2 regions of the Streptomyces rapamycinicus NRRL 5491 genome follow, and region 2 is predicted to be linked to the other one. Evidence: riboswitches for the same ligand, from Rfam matches in the RefSeq annotation. Region 2 holds a riboswitch; the other holds the start of a gene.
What was found. Region 2 has a riboswitch for cobalamin ahead of LIV37_RS42450 (CbtB domain-containing protein). Riboswitches for the same ligand answer to the same signal wherever they lie in the genome.
Positions count from the first base shown of each region.

Region 1: it holds a riboswitch for cobalamin, as region 2 does, so the genes downstream of both, LIV37_RS37530 (cobalamin biosynthesis protein) here and LIV37_RS42450 (CbtB domain-containing protein) in region 2, are expected to answer to the same signal.

Region 1 is NZ_CP085193.1:8,920,276-8,928,039, reverse strand. It holds gene LIV37_RS37555 (hypothetical protein) at 48-1,535, opposite strand; gene LIV37_RS37550 (alpha/beta hydrolase) at 1,733-2,860, opposite strand; gene LIV37_RS37545 (class II aldolase/adducin family protein) at 3,045-3,731, opposite strand; gene LIV37_RS37540 (inorganic phosphate transporter) at 4,081-5,337, shown strand; gene LIV37_RS37535 (hypothetical protein) at 5,351-5,602, shown strand; cobalamin riboswitch at 5,771-5,988, shown strand; gene LIV37_RS37530 (cobalamin biosynthesis protein) at 6,144-7,127, shown strand; gene LIV37_RS37525 (cobyric acid synthase) at 7,124-7,764, shown strand, end outside.
Region 2 is NZ_CP085193.1:10,250,697-10,258,460, forward strand. It holds gene LIV37_RS42435 (polysaccharide deacetylase family protein) at 1-43, opposite strand, end outside; gene LIV37_RS42440 (polysaccharide deacetylase family protein) at 55-963, opposite strand; gene LIV37_RS42445 (MurR/RpiR family transcriptional regulator) at 1,057-1,956, shown strand; cobalamin riboswitch at 2,051-2,178, shown strand; gene LIV37_RS42450 (CbtB domain-containing protein) at 2,217-2,438, shown strand; gene LIV37_RS42455 (CbtA family protein) at 2,460-3,221, shown strand; gene LIV37_RS42460 (TetR/AcrR family transcriptional regulator) at 3,292-3,942, opposite strand; gene LIV37_RS42465 (FAD-dependent monooxygenase) at 4,024-5,529, shown strand; gene LIV37_RS42470 (MFS transporter) at 5,540-6,766, opposite strand; gene LIV37_RS42475 (sensor histidine kinase) at 6,873-7,764, opposite strand, start outside.

The sequences.
Region 1 (7,764 bases), 1.3 Mb from region 2:
AATCCCCCGGCTTTAGCCCCCCGGCTTTCCCCCCGGCCGCCCGTCCCTCAGGCCCCGCCCGTGTGCACCTGGAAGGCCGCCCGGCGCACAGCCTTGGCCAGGGCCGGATCGGGGTGGGCCGCGGCCAGCGCCACCAGGACCTGCACGGTGCGGGGGTGCCCCACGGCCCGTACCTCCGCCAGCAGCGCGGGCACGGTGCCCTGGACGGCGGACTCCAGGTGGCGGACGAGCAGCGGGCTCTCCCCGTGGTCGGAGATGGCCGCGGCGGTGTCCACCCACAGCCAGGTGGCCTCCTCGCGGGTGAGCGCGTCCAGCGCCTCGTCCGGGTCGGCGCCCTCGTGCTCGGCGAGCCACAGGAGCGCGTACGGCCGCAGACACGATTCGTCGGCGACGGCCCGCACATTGGGCTCGGCGGGCGCCCCGACGACGCGCAGCGCCTCGAAGGCGAGCCCGCGCAGCAGCGCGTCGTCGCCGCGCGCCGCGTCGATGAGCTCGACGACGGCGCTGCCGACGGGGCGGGCGGCCAGCCAGGCCCGGTACTCGGCGCGGGCGGGGCCCGGGGTCAGGCCCGCACAGCCGCGCAGCATGTCGGCGGCGTGCTGCTCGATGTTCCCGGCCGGGCTCTGGGCTGCGACGCAGATCTGCTCCAGCTTGACCCACACCGCCCAGTTGCCGAGCGCGGTCAGCTCGGCCTCCCGGCGGTCGCCCTTGGCGTCGTCGGCCGCGCTCCCGGCGCTCTCCGGCCCCTCCGGCCCGTCCTGGGGTTCCTCCCGCACCGTGAGCGCCCCGACGGACGAGAGGGCGGCCAGGGCCCAGTCGAGCAGCCCCTCCAGCGTGGCGGCGTCCTCGGCGTCCTTGGTGTCGTCGGCGCTCGCGGCGCCCCCGTCGCCCCCGGCGTCCTCCGCGGGCTCCCGGTCCTCCGTGACCTCCTGGGGGACCTCGCACCGCTCGGTGCGCAGCTCGGCGACCCGCTGCCGGAGCATGTCCAGCAGGGTCGAGATCGGCATGGGACCGGCCGAGAGCTGCAGCAGGGAGAGCAGCTGCGGTACGGCCTCGACGACCTCCGCGACCGCCGTCGGCTCGGCCGTCTCGGGGGCGGGGCAGGCCAGGGACCACGCGTCCAGGAGCGCGACCCAGCCCCGCAGCACGGCGCTGTCGTCCCGGTCCCACGCCTGGAGCCGCCAGCCGGGGCGGGTGGTGCCCGCGTGGTGCTCGATGAGGCCGATGAGGCGGGCGCGGTCCCAGTCGGTCCGCACCTCCCGCTCGCTCACCCCGAGCGCCTCGGTGGCGCGGGCGGCGGCCTCGTCGGACAGCGCGCCGGGCGCGCCGTGCTCGGCCGCGGCCCAGTGGGCGATCGCCACGGCCCCGGTGAGCCCCGCCCGGGCCTGCCGGGCCAGCTCCGACGGCGGCGGAGTGCCCTCCGGCGGACGGGGCGCCGGTCTTGAGCCGCGGTTCACCGCGGGCCGGCGGGCCGTGGCCATCGGCCGGTTACGGACAAGTCGGAGCCGGGAGTCGCGCGGAGTACGGGACGTCACGGAAGCAGTCTCGCCGTTGACGGCCCGAAAGCCCAATCGGCACCCGTCCGGCGGTCGCCGCGAAGGGTTCACGCCATCTTACGGACGCTTCCGCCGCCGCCCCGCGAACGCTTCCCGCGCCGCCCCGCACGCGCTTTCGCGATCGCCTTACGGGCGCTACGGGAGGTCGGGCGGCGCGGGAGAGCGCCTTACGGGTGTTACAGGAGCGGTACCAGAAAGCGCCGCAGCGCCTCCTCGTACGCCTCGGGGTCCGCGTTCCACATGGCCGCGTGCGGGGCCTGCCGCACCGTGTGAAGGGTCACCAGATCCCGTCGGCGGTCGACGAATTCGCGCGAGACGTGCCAGGGCGCGAGGGTGTCGTCGGGGCCGTGGGCGACGAGCGTGGGCACCGACAGCCGCTCCGGGTCGGCCACCTCCGGGAGCCTGCTGTCGTGGAGTCCGGTGCGCCCCTCGGCGGCGCGCAGGGCGAGCGGGAGCAGCGGCGCGGGGATGCCGCGGGCCGCGGCGAGGGCGCGCAGGGTCGCCTGCCAGTCGAGCACCGGGGAGTCCAGGACGAGGCCGGTGACGCGGTGCCGCAGCGCGGAGTTCGCGGCGGCGTGGAGGGCCATCGAGGCGCCGGTGGACCAGCCGTGCAGCACGACCCCGCTCGCCCCGTAGCCCACCGCGTAGCGGATGGCCGCGTCCAGGTCCCGCCACTCGGTGTCGCCGAGGTGGGATATGCCGTCCGCGGAGCGCGGGGCGCCGGGGTCGCCGCGGTAGGCGAGGTCGAGCACCGGCACCCGCAGCTGCCGCAGGAAGGGCATGACGACCATAGGGTGTTCACGGGTGGTGCCGAGGCCATGGGTGGTGATCACCCATGTGGAGCGTTCGCCGGGGATGAACCAGGCGGGCAGCGGACCGAGTTCGGCGTCCACGTCCACGTCGGCGTGGTCGATGCCGAGCGCGTCCCGTGGGTTGCCGATGTGCACCTGGGGCGTCAGCCGGACCCGAGTGCCGGGGGTGAGCTCGCCGTGGGTGACCCGCTCCAGCCGGCGCACGACGCAGTCGGCTGGGTGCGGGGCGTCCTCGATGACGGGGCCGACGACGGCGTGGCAGGAGCGGCCGGTGAGGCCGTAGGTGCCGGGGCGCAGCGAGGCGAGCGAGCGGGTCAGGGTGATCTGGCCGGCCGCGGTCGCGTGGACGGTCAGCGGCGCCTCGTTGGGCAGCGGACGGTCGGGGACCGGTTTCAGCGCAGCGCTGGTGGCGTACCGTCCGGCCGCCACCGCGGCCACGCCGACACTCAGCAGGGTGGTGGCGGCCGCGACCGCCGTTGTTCGCAGGCGCATCCCTCCCAGTGTGGTCGGGGAGGCGGCGCCCGGCCAGCGGGCGTGCCCGGCCGGGTGACCTCCCGGGCGTGGCGCGGGGCGTACCGGGCGGGGCCCGGGGCGTGCCAGGCCGGGTCCGGAGCGTGCCAGGCGTGGCCCGGGGTACCCGGGGTACCGGCTGGGGCCCGGGGCGTGCCTGGCGGGCTCAGCCCTTCTGGCCGTAGCCGCTCAGCTTCTCGGCGGCGCGCCGCATCTCGTCCGGCGGGATCAGGGAGGGGGCGCGGCCGGGGACGGAGACCGCGTTGAGCCAGACCCGGCACATCCACTCGAGCTGGGCGGTGCGGTCGTACGCCTGGTCCAGGGTGGCGCCGTGGACGACGGTGCCGTGGTTGCGCAGCAGACAGCCGCTGCGGTCGCGCAGCGCCTCGATCATGGCGTCGGCCAGTTCGTCCGTGCCGTAGAGCGCGTAGGGCGCGACGCGGACCGGGCCGCCGAGGGCGGCGGTCATGTAGTGGATCGCGGGGAGCTCGTCGACGAGCGTGGAGACGGCCGTGGCGTGGACGGCGTGGGTGTGGACCACGGCCTCGGCGTCGGTCTCCCGGTAGACCGCGAGGTGCATGGGCAGCTCGCTGGTGGGCTTCAGCGTGCCGAGGACCTGCCGCCCGTCCAGGTCGACGGCGACGGCGTCCCTGGGGCCGAGCCGGTCGTAAGGGACGCCGCTCGGGGTCACCAGGACGGTGTCGCCGACGCGGGCCGAGACATTGCCCGAGGTGCCGACGACCAGGCCGTCGGCGGTGGTCCTGCGGGCCGTGCTCACCACCTGCGTCCATGCCTGCCGCAGGGGATGCGTCAGCCGCGGCTGCGGCTGCCGCGTGGATCGCGACTGGGTCACCTGCCCTCACCTCCGAGGCCCGATCCTTCCAGGCGGCCGCCGGCGGCGCGGCGGCGGGACCGGAACGGGCACGGCGGGCGACTACGACCGTGCTTAGTGGACACCCGGCTCCGGGCGGGTGAGCGTGGGGGGTACGGGGACGCCCGCGAGGCCGGTCCCGGCGCTTGCTCGGCGGCCCTCGATCGCGGCTCAACTCCCGTACGACATGGGAACGTAGGCTGGAATTCACACTGCCTTGGCGATCCCGCAACCATGTCACTCCGATGCCCTGCTCAGTTCATCTTCCGTTCACCCTGTTTCCTTACGTTCACCGTGCCACTAACGAACTTCGAACTGATTGACCGGGTGTATGGAACACATCACGCTTCTCATCGGGATCGTGATCGTCACGGCCTTGGTGTTCGACTTCACGAACGGTTTCCACGACACGGCTAACGCCATGGCCACCACCATCTCCACGGGAGCACTCGGGCCCAGGGTGGCGGTGGCGATGTCGGCCGTCCTCAATCTCGTCGGCGCGTTCCTGTCCGTGGAGGTGGCCAAGACCATCTCCGGCGGGATCATCGACGAGGGTTCCGGTATCCAGCCAGAAGTGATCTTCGCGGGACTCGTCGGCGCGATCCTGTGGAATCTGGTGACGTGGCTCGCCGGACTCCCCTCCAGCTCCTCGCACGCCCTGTTCGGCGGTCTGATCGGCGCCACCGTGGTCTCCGTGGGCCTGGACGGGGTCAACGGCGACGCGATCGTCATGAAGGTCCTGATCCCCGCCGTCGCCGCGCCGATCGTGGCCGGCATCGCCACGCTGGCCGCCACCCGGCTCACCTACCGGCTCGGCCGCGACCGCTCCCCGGAGGACACCGCGAAGGGCTACCGCGCGGGGCAGATCGCCTCGGCCGCCCTGGTCTCCCTGGCCCACGGCACCAATGACGCCCAGAAGACGATGGGCGTGATCACCCTGGCGCTGGTCACCGGGAACGTGGTGGCGCCCGACTCCGACCCGCCGCTGTGGGTCATCGTCTCGGCGGGTCTGGCCATCGCGCTCGGCACCTACCTGGGCGGCTGGCGCATCATCCGCACCATGGGCAAGGGCATCACCGACATCCAGCCGCCGCAGGGCTTCGCCGCCCAGACCGGCGCCGCCACCGTCATCCTCGCCTCCTCCCACATCGGTTTCGCGCTGTCCACCACCCAGGTCTGCTCCGGCGCCGTCATGGGCGCGGGTGTCGGCCGTAAGGGCGCCGTGGTGCGCTGGTCGACCGCGGGCCGGATGGTGGTCGCCTGGGTGCTGACCCTGCCGGCCGCCGGTCTGGTGGCGGGCGCCGCCGCGCTCCTGGCCGACCAGGGGAACGCGGGAATCACGGCGGTGGCCGTGCTCGCCGTCCTGGCCTGCGGGGCGATCTGGATGCTGTCGCGCCGCAAGCCCGTGGACCACACCAACGTCAACGAGGTCGGCACCCAGGAGCCGGTGGGCGCCGTCACGGCCGCCCTGCGGTCCGTGGCCCCGCCGCCCGCCGGTGCGTCGAGCGCCGCCCCCGGGGACACCACCCCGGAGAGCACGCCCGAGCAGCCCCCCACCCCCGCCGTCGCGAGCAGCACCACCCGCTAAGGAGCCAGGAAACATGAGCATCGACTGGGCGGCACTCGGCCAGGTCTTCGGCATCAGCCTCGCGGTGACGGTCGCCATGGTGGGCGTCTTCACCCTGGGCATCGTCGGCACCTCCCGTAAGACGGCGCCGGAGCAGGGCGGTACGGCCGCCGCCGTGCCCGGGGGCGCCATGGGCGCCTCCCCGCTCGCCCGCACCGGCGCGTACGCCTGCTTCGCGGTGTGCGCCGGGGTCGTGGCGTACGGCATCTATCTGATCGTCGCCTGAGGACCCCGCTTCCTTTCGTCGTATAAGGGCCCCGCTTCCCCGAACGACCCACCGGCCGCCGGATGGTGGCGCTGACCAGCGCCGACCGTCCGGCGGCCGTTCTGTGAGGGGCGGTGGTCTGTGGGGCTCGGCACACTCGGGCGTCATGGGTCATATGCGAGTTGACGGCCATTCGCGGCCCATGGTGGACTTCCCGAGCCAAACGGCGGCAGGAGAGGAAGCCGGTGAGAATCCGGCGCGGTCCCGCCACTGTCACCGGGGAGCACCCTCCCATCGCCTGTATGGGGTCACGGCTCGTCCGTACGGTTCGTCGCGTACGCGGGGCTGGAAGACCGGGAGGGCCGCGGATCCGGGAGCCAGGAGACTCTCACCGCCGGTCACGTCGAACCAGGGCGAGGACCCTGAGTGAGGACATACCGCCATGCCCGGCATCGCCACGCCGCCAGCCCTCCCTGTCCGATTCGGCTCTTCCGGCCCCACTGGCCCCTCTGGTCCCTCTGGTCCCGTATCGCCGCGCCGAGGCGTGACGGCGGCCTGACGGATGCGTGCCGACCACGCCTCGTTCGCGTGCGGCGCCGCCCTCGGCTTCCTCGGCGACCTCGCCACGGGTGATCCGCGCCGCGGCCATCCGGTGGCCGCGTTCGGGCGCGCCGCCGCGGCCGCCGAGCGCCGGCTGTGGCGCGACCACCGGGGTTACGGGGCCCTGCACACCGCGTTGTGCGCGGGCGGCGCGGCCGCCGGTGCCGCGCTGCTGAGCCGCGCCGTACGGGGCCTTGACGGCCGCCGTGGCGCGGAGGTCGCGCTGACCGCCGCCGCCACCTGGGCCGTGCTGGGCGGCACGAGCCTGGGCCGTGAGGCACGGGCCGTCGGCGGGGCGCTGGCCGCCGGGGACCTCGAGGTCGCCCGGGAGCGGCTGCCGCATCTGTGCGGCCGCGATCCGCAGGCGCTGGACGGGCCGCAGATAGCCCGCGCGGTCGTCGAATCGGTGGCCGAGAACACCTCCGACGCGGTCGTGGGCGCGCTGGTGTGGGGCGCCGTGGGCGGAGTGCCGGGGCTCATAGGTTTCCGCGCCGTCAACACCCTGGACGCCATGGTGGGCCACAAGTCGCCGCGCTACCGGCGGTTCGGCTGGGCGGCGGCCCGGCTGGACGATGTGGCCGGCTGGCCCGGTGCGCGCCTTACGGCGGCCCTGGCGACGCTCGCGGGCCCCGATCCGCGCGGTGCGTGGCGCGCCTGGCGGCGCGACGGCCGGCGCCATCCGAGCCCCAACGCGGGCCCCGTGGAGGCGTCCTTCGCGGGTGCGCTCGGCGTCCGGCTGGGCGGCACCCTCGCGTACGGCGGCCGGGTCGAGCACCGGCCGGTGCTCAACTCCGGCGGGCGGCCGGTGGAGTCGGCCGACATCGAGCGGGCGATACGGCTGTCGCGGCGCGTCGGCGTCCTGGCGCTCGGGTTGTCCATAGTGGCCCGGCCGGTCCTGAGGACGATGACGGGGCGGCCCCGGGCCTTGGGAAGGGGCGGCGGATGAGTGGGATACGCGGTAAGGGCGGCACGGACGGTTCCGGGGCGCGCGGTGGGGGGCTGCTCGTCGCGGGCACGACCTCCGACGCGGGCAAGAGCGTGGTGACGGCCGGGATCTGCCGGTGGCTCGCCCGTAAGGGCGTCAGCGTGGCGCCGTTCAAGGCGCAGAACATGTCGCTCAACTCCTTCGTCACCCGGGAGGGGGCGGAGATCGGGCGGGCGCAGGCCATGCAGGCCGCCGCCGCGCGCGTCGAGCCGAGCGCGCTGATGAACCCGGTCCTGCTGAAGCCGGGCAGCGACCGCAGCAGCCAAGTGGTGCTGCTGGGCAAGCCGGTGGGCGAGCTGAGCGCGCGCGGGTACTTCGGCGGGCCCGGAGCCCCCTCGCCCGGTGAGAGGCTCTCCGCGGGGCGGGAGGAGCTGCTGGGGACCGTCACGGAGTGCCTGGAGGAGCTGCGGCGCACCCATGACGCGGTGATCTGCGAGGGCGCGGGCAGCCCGGCCGAGATCAATCTGCGCCGCACCGACATCGTCAACATGGGGCTGGCGCGGGCCGCCGGGCTTCCGGTCGTGGTGGTCGGGGACATCGACCGCGGTGGCGTCTTCGCGTCCTTCTTCGGCACGACCGCGCTGCTGTCGGCGGCGGA
Region 2 (7,764 bases):
GCGGGTTCTCCTCCAGCCGGGGCCACGCCTGCTCGCTCTTCACCGCGTTCTCCTTCACTTGTCGCCCCTGGCGTCCCCGTGGTGTGTCCGCCACCACTGGGCGATCTGGCTTCCGGTGGCGAACCACACGTCGTCATGGGAGCGGATGTGCTCGATCAGCCGGCGCAGCAGCAGCACCCGGCTCGGCTTGCCCATGACTTCCGGGTGCATCATCACGACGTAGCACAGCCCGTAGCGGTAGTAGCCGTCGAACTCCCGCCGCCAGTTGTCGAGGGTGAGCTCGGTGCCGGCGATCCGGTCCTGACTGCGGGGCTCCGCCGGGACGTCGTTGTAGGCGAACTGGGGGAAGTCGTCCAGCTCCCACTGCGCGGGGATCTCGATGAGATCGGTGTCGCGCCCGTCGATCCGCCAGCGGTACGGGCGGTCGTCGCCGCGCATGGAGCTGGAGTAGGAGAAGCCGAGATCGCACAGCAGCTGGGGGCTGTCGGCGCGGAAGTCACCGGAGGGGGTGCGGAATCCCACGGCCGTGGTCCCGGCCACCCGCCGGAAGACCTCCTGGCTGCGCTCGATCAGCGCGCGCTGCTCGGCGATGGTCTTCGAGTAGTACAGCTCGTGCATATAGCCGTGGTGGCCCAGCTCATGGCCGCGGTCCGCGATGGTCTTCAGCAGGCCGGGCCAGCTCTCGCCGGTCCAGCCGGGGACGAAGAAGGTGGCGGGGATCCGGAAGTCCGCCAGCAGGTCCAGGATCCGGGGGGTGCCCCGGTGCGGGCCGTAGGCGCCGAGCGAGAACAGCCGTGGTGAGCGCCAGATGTCGGGGGCGTGGCCGAGGTTGGCCAGCAGCGCCGGGCCGTCCACGTCGAAGCTCAGCATCACGGCGCAGCGGGCGCCGCCCGGCCACCGGGGGCGGTCGACCGCCCCCGGTCGGGGCCGGGGGCCGGGCGTCGGGGTGGCGGAAGTGGTCATGGATGGCTCCGTAGTATCTGCTACGAACTTGTCGTGAATGCGACGCGAGGAAAGTAGGATGCGCCGCGGACGCACGTCAAGAGAGGACAACCGATGGAAATGGCGGAGATCCCGGAGGGCGCGCCGCTCCAGCAGCGGGTGGCGGCCGCCTGGCCGCGGCTCGCCCCCGCCGAGCAGAAGGTCGCGGCGTTCCTCAGGGAGCATCCGCAGGAGGTGGGCTTCTCCTCCGCCAGCGAACTCGGCGCGCTCACCGGCACCAGCGACGCCACGGTGGTGCGCACCGCCAAGGCCCTCGGCTACAGCGGCTTCACCGGTCTCAAGCACGCCGTGGCCCGGTCGCTCGCCACCCTGATGCGGCCCTCCGCGCGGCTGCGCAGCCGCGTCGAGCACATGGCCGGATCCACCGAGGAACTGCTGGACCGGGTCTTCGAGGACGCCGCCGAGGTGATCCACGAGACCCGGCGCAGCCTGCGCGCCGACGCCTTCGCCGCGGCCGTGGAGCTGCTGCTGCCCGCCAAGGAGGTCATGACCTTCGGCGCCGGCCCGTCCGGCATCATCGCCGAGTACCTCGCGTTGAGGCTCAACCGGCTGGGGCTCAGGGCCCGTCACACGGCGGACATGGGCTTCAGGCTGCCGGACGCGCTGGTGCCGCTCTCGGCGGACGATGTCGTGGTGATCTTCGGCCCGGCCCGGCTCTTCAAGGAGATCGAGGTCATCGTCGACCACGCCGAGGAGGTGGGCGCCCCGGTCGTCCTGATCACCGACGCCCTCGGCCCGGCGCTCGGCGACCGGGTGGCCGTCACCCTCCTCGCCACCCTCTCCGCCTCCGGGGCCACCCGCGAGGCACTCGGCTCACTGGCCGTGGTCGACGCCCTGGCCCTGGCCGTGGCCTCCCAGTTGGGCGAGCGCGCGCTGGAGACCTCCGAGCTGCTGACCCGCCTGCGCGGCCACTTCCTGCCGCCCGGCAGCCCCCATTACGGGCGTGACGAGTGATGCGTGTGCGTCCTGCCGGGACCGGCCGCCCGGTATGAGAGAGGCGTCTCACCAGGTGGGCGGTCTTGGCCAGGCATCCGACACGCGGTACCTTCGGTGGGATATCGACGATGGTCTGACGGAAGCCGGTGGGAATCCGGCACGGTCGCGCCACTGTGAACGAGACGTATCCGAAAGGGACGTTCCGTGAGTCAGACCCGCAGCCATCGTCCTGTGCACCACCGAGATGGGACGCGAACTCCCTTTAGGAGGCCACTGTCATGGCGCAGCATGTCGCGCAGCCGACAGCCACCACTCCCGCCCTGCCCGCCACGCTGCCGCTGAAGGCGATAGCTCCCTGGGCCGTCTTCTTCGGCATCCTGATGCTGGTTCTGCTGTACTTCGTCGGCGCCGAGCAGGGCGCCACCGCGGTCGTCTCCGGCTCGGGTGTCCACGAGTGGGTGCATGACGCCCGCCATCTGCTCGGCTTCCCCTGCCACTGACGCGAGGGACGCCGCACCCCCATGAACTCCGCAACAGTGAGAAACCTGTTGGCGCGGGGCATGCTCGCCGGTCTTGGTGCCGGTGTGCTCGCCCTGATCGCCGCCTATTTCCTCGGTGAGCCGAACGTCGACCGCGCGATCGGCTTCGAGGAGGCCCACGCCCCCGCGCATGAGCACGAGGTCGAGATCGTCTCCCGTAGTCTGCAGTCCACCGCGGGCCTGGCCACCGGTGTGCTGATCTACGGGATCGCGTTCGGCGGCATCGCCGCCCTCGCCTACTGCGTCGCCCTCGGCCGCGTCGGCCGCTTCAGCCCGCGGGCCACCGCGCTGCTGCTGTCCGGCTGCGCGCTGCTCGCGGTCTATGTCGTGCCGTTCCTGAAGTACCCGGCCAACCCGCCCGCCGTCGGCAACGGCGACACCATCGGCAAGCGGACGACGCTGTACTTCCTGATGATGGTGCTCAGCGTGCTCCTCGCGATCGCCGCCACCATCCTCGGCAAGCGGCTCGCCCCGAAGCTGGGCACCTGGTACGCCACCGTCGCCGCGGTGGCCGCCTTCGCCGTCGTCATCGGGCTGGCGTTCGCCTTCCTGCCCGTCATCAACGAGGTCCCGGCGGACTTCCCGGCCACCGTCCTGTGGCGGTTCCGGCTGTCCGCCCTCGCCATGCAGCTGATCCTGTGGGGTGGCTTCGGCCTCCTCTTCGGCGAGCTCGCCGAGCGGTTGCTGAACCCCAGGCCCGCGAAGGCCGAGGACAGCCGGGCGATGGCGGCCGCCCCGAACTGACCGACCACGCCGAGACGCACGAGGGCCCGCGGAACCATTTCCGGGGCCCTCTCGCGTTGAGCGCCTTGCGTTACTTCCGCGGGGGCGGGCGCCGCAGCCCGTTCTCCAGCAGCGCGAACGCGTGCTCCGCGTCGGCCACCGCACCCGCGTAGCGCTCGTCGGCCGGTTCCCCGTACGTCACGCGTGCGGTGTTGTCCTGTGCGAGTGACCACTGGACGGCGACGATTTGGACGGCGGCCAGCCGCGCGGTGAGTTCCGGGGTGTCCGCCGACTCCCGCAGCGCCTGCGCGAGCGCGCGCTCGGCCCCTGCCTTGAACCGCTCCATCCGGGCCACCAGCGAGGGCGTGTCGAGGATCATCCGGGTGAGCTTGAGGATCTGGGGATGGTCGTTGAGCCCGGTGATCGGGTCCCGTTCGCGCAGGCCCTTGAGGAAGTGCTCGCGCAGTGCGGTCAGCGGGGCGGTGCGGGGCGGGCGGGCCCGTACGACGCGGGCGCTTTCGGTCTCGTGGTCGGCGAGGCGGTGCACCACGAGGTCTTCCTTCGCCGGGAAGTAGGCGAAGAGCGTGCGCTTGGACACCTCGGCCGCCTCGGCCACCTGGGCCACCGACACCTGGTTGAAGCCGCGTTCGAGGAAGAGCGTGATCGCCGCCTCGGAGATCGCCGCGTGGGTCCGCTGCTTCTTCCGCTCCCGTAGCCCTGGCTTGCCGTCCACGACGACCACCGTAGCAGAGCGATTGCCCTCAGGAGATTTCTGCACCTGGTATACATATAGTCCGAGGAGAGAAATCGAGAGGGAGTGACCGTGTCGACGGAGAAGACGGAGAGCGCGACCGAGGTCGTCATCGCGGGCGCCGGCCCGACCGGGCTGATGCTGGCGTACGAGCTGGCGCTGGCCGGGGCCGAGACCCTGGTGCTGGAGAAGCTGGACCAGCGCATCGAGCAGGTGAAGGGCGGCGCGATCCAGCCACGTACGGCCGAACTGCTGGAGTCGCGCGGGTTGTTGGAGCCGATGCTGCGGCGGGCCACCCCGCGTGACCCGGTGGGCGGGCACTTCGCGATGCTGCCCGTGCCCTTGGACTGCACCCCCTGGCGGACCAGGCACAACAGTCCGATCGGCATCCCTCAGTGGAAGATCGAGGAGGTGCTCGAAGAGCGGGCGACCGCCGCGGGCGCGCGGGTTCTGCGTTCCACCGCCGTCTCGAAGGTCGAGCCGGACGAGGACGGTGTGGTCGTGACGGCGGACGGCCTACGGGTGCGGGCGCGCTATCTGGTCGCGTGCGACGGCGGCCACAGCACGGTGCGCAAACTGCTGGAGCTGCCGTTTCCGGGGCGGGCCGGGACCCATCAGGCGGTGCTGACCGACATCCGGCTGACCGCGGTGTCCTCGCTGGTGCCCAAGCAGATGGGGCACATCAGCACCATGACCCGTCGCGTGGGCGGCTACTGGGCCATGCTGGTCCCGGTCGGCGGTGACCTCTACCGCTTCACCTTCGGGCACGAGGGCCAGGCGGACACCGCCCGCGACGTCCCCGTCACCCATGAGGAGATCGCCACCGCGCTGCGGGAGGTGTACGGCGAGGAGACCACCCTGGGGGCCGTGGAAAACTCCTCGCGCTTCGGCGATGCCACGCGGCAACTGGAGCAGTACCGCGTGGGCCGCGTGCTGTTCGCGGGCGACGCCGCCCATATCCATTCGCCGATGGGCGGCCAGGGGCTCAACCTCGGTATGCAGGACGCGATCAACCTCGGCTGGAAACTGGCCGCGGTCATCCAGGACCGGGCGCCGAGCGGCCTCCTGGACAGCTACCACGCCGAACGGCACCCGGCCGCGGCCCGGGTCCTGCATCACACTTCGGCCCAGCGCGTCCTGGCGGACACGAACCCGAGCGAGGACGTGGCCGCCCTGCGTGACATCTTCGTCGACCTGCTGCGCCTGCCCGACGCCAACCGCCATCTCGCGGGACTGATGTCCGGCCTCTCGCTGCGCTACGAACTGCCCGGCGACCATCCCCTCACCGGACGGCGGGTACCGGACGCCGACCTGGTCACCGAGGGCGGCGCCACCCGGCTGTCGGCGCTGTTCGGCTCGGGCCACGCCGTTCTGCTCGATCTGGCCGGAGCCGTTCCGGACGGCCTCCGGCTCCCGCCCCGTGTCGACCTCGTCCGGGCCACCTGCGCCGACGACCTGGGCGCCGCCGCCCTGCTCATCCGTCCCGACGGCTATGTGTGCTGGGCGGCGGACACCTCGGCCGCCTGCGACGAGAGCCTGCTCGCCACGATCGAAGGCGGGCTGACGAAGGTGCACTGAGCCGGGCGCTTCAGGCCCGGCGGCGGTGTCCGGTGGTCAGTGCGACGAGTGCCGCAAGCGCGAGCAGACCGGCCGGGCCCGCGTAAAGCGCTACGGCGGCTCGGAGGCCGTACCACGTTGTCAGGAGTCCGGCGATGACGGCCGGGACGCTCATCGCCAGATAGCTCAGGACGTAGTAGGCGGCGAGGGTTCCGGAGCGCTCCTCCGGGGCGGCGGGGGCCAGCAGCAGCCGCAGCGCGCTCTGGGTCACCGCGCCGAATCCCGCGCCTGCCAGCAGGGTTCCGCCGAACAGCGCGGGCAGACTGTGCAGGTACGGGCTGACCAGGGTCAGCAGCGCCCCGGCCATCAGGGCGACGGCACCCCCGGCGCTCACCGCGCGGGCGGGCCGGGTCCGGGTGGCGCAGACGGCCAGGGCGGCACTGGCGGTGAGGGCGAAGAACACCAGCCCGCCGGTGGCGTGCGGGGCGTGCGGGGCGATCAGACGGGCGAGTTGCGGGCCGAGCGAGGAGTAGAAACCGCCGAGGGCCCAGGCGGCGATGACACCGGGCGCGATGAGCGGCAGCACCGCCCGGGAGGCCTGGGCGACAGTGGCGCCGGGCTGGAGCGAGCGCCACACACCGGGGTGCGGGTGTGCGGTCTCGGCCGTACGGACGACGAGGACGGCCTGCGCGGCGAACAGCAGGAGCAGCAGGACGTAGACGGTGTGGGTGGGGGCGGGGGCGTACTGGACGAGGGCGGTCGAGACGAGCACACCGGCCGCCATGCCGGAGACGGGGGTGACGCTGTTGGCCAGCGCCGCCCGCCCCGTGTGACGCGGATCCTCGAAGTCGAGCAGGGCGGCGCCCGCGGCGCCGGTGGCCACGCCGGTGGCCAGCCCCTGGACGACCCGGGCGATGATCAGCTCCGTCACCCCGTGTGCGGTGGCGAAGACGGCCATGGAGGCGGCCTCGGCGAGCAGCGCCCCGGCCAGTACGGGGCGCCGCCCCAGGTGGTCCGAGAGCGTTCCGGCGACCAGGAGTGCCACCAGCAGCGCGAGCGCGTAGGCGCTGAAGACGACGGTGACCATCAGGGCGGAGAAGTGCCAGCGCGCCTGGTACTCGGCGTAGAGCGGGGTCGGCGCGCTGGACGCGGCCAGCAGGCCGATGAGCACGGAAGCGTGCAGTGCGAAGGCGCCGCCGCGGCCGAGAGGAGGAGGGAGGTGGTGGGGACGGGACAGTGGGGCCGTGGCAGTGGGCATGAGACCTTCCGAGCACACTTAAGGCAATTTCTTTGCCTTAAGTGACGGTAGCGCCGCCTCCGCATCTAATGCAAATCCTTAGCTTTTGGGTGCTCGGAGGAGGTGCTCAGTGGTCCAGGGGGAGCAGGACGCGGAATGTGGCGCCCGCGCCCGGGGCCGTACGCACCTCCACCCGGCCGCGGTGGGCCGTCACCAGGGAGCGGACGATCGCGAGGCCGAGCCCCGCGCCGCCGCTCCCGGTGCGGCCGCGGGCGTCATCCGCGCGGTAGAAGCGGTCGAAGGCGCGGGCGGCCTGCTCCTCGGACATCCCCGGGCCCTCGTCGTGCAGCTCCAGCACCGCCAGACCGTCCTCGGTGCCGACGCCGATCCGGACCGGAGTGCCGGGCGGGGTGTGCGCCACCGCGTTGCCGACGAGGTTGGAGGTCACCTGGCGCAGTCTCGCCTCGTCGCCGAGCACCGGCGCGCCGCCCGGCGGCCCGCCACCGGGGCCGGTGAGGGTGACGGGGCGCCGTGGATCGAGCGCGCGCAGGTCGTGCAGGGCGTCGGCGGCCAGGGTGCGCAGATCCATCGGGGTGGGATGGAACGGGAGGTCCGCGGCGGCGGCGTACTCGTCGAGGCGGGCCAGCAGCAGCAGATCCTCGACCAGCCGGACCAGCCGTGCCGCTTCCCGCTCGATACGGCCCATCGCGGCGTCGACATCGGCGCGCTCGGGCATGCCGCCCATCCGGTACAGCTCGGTGAACCCCTTGATGCCGAAGAGCGGGGTGCGCAACTCGTGGCTGGCGTCCGCGATGAAGCGGCGCATCCGCTCGGCGGCGGCCGCCCGCGCGGCGTCGCTCTCCTCGACCCGGTCCAGCATGCCGTTGAGCGCCATGGCCAGACGGCCGAGTTCGGTACGGGCGGCGGCCAGCTCCGGGACGCGGCTGGACAGGTCGCCGTCCGCGATGGCCGCCGCGGTGGTCTCGACCCGGCGCAGCGGGCGCAGCCCGGCGCGTACG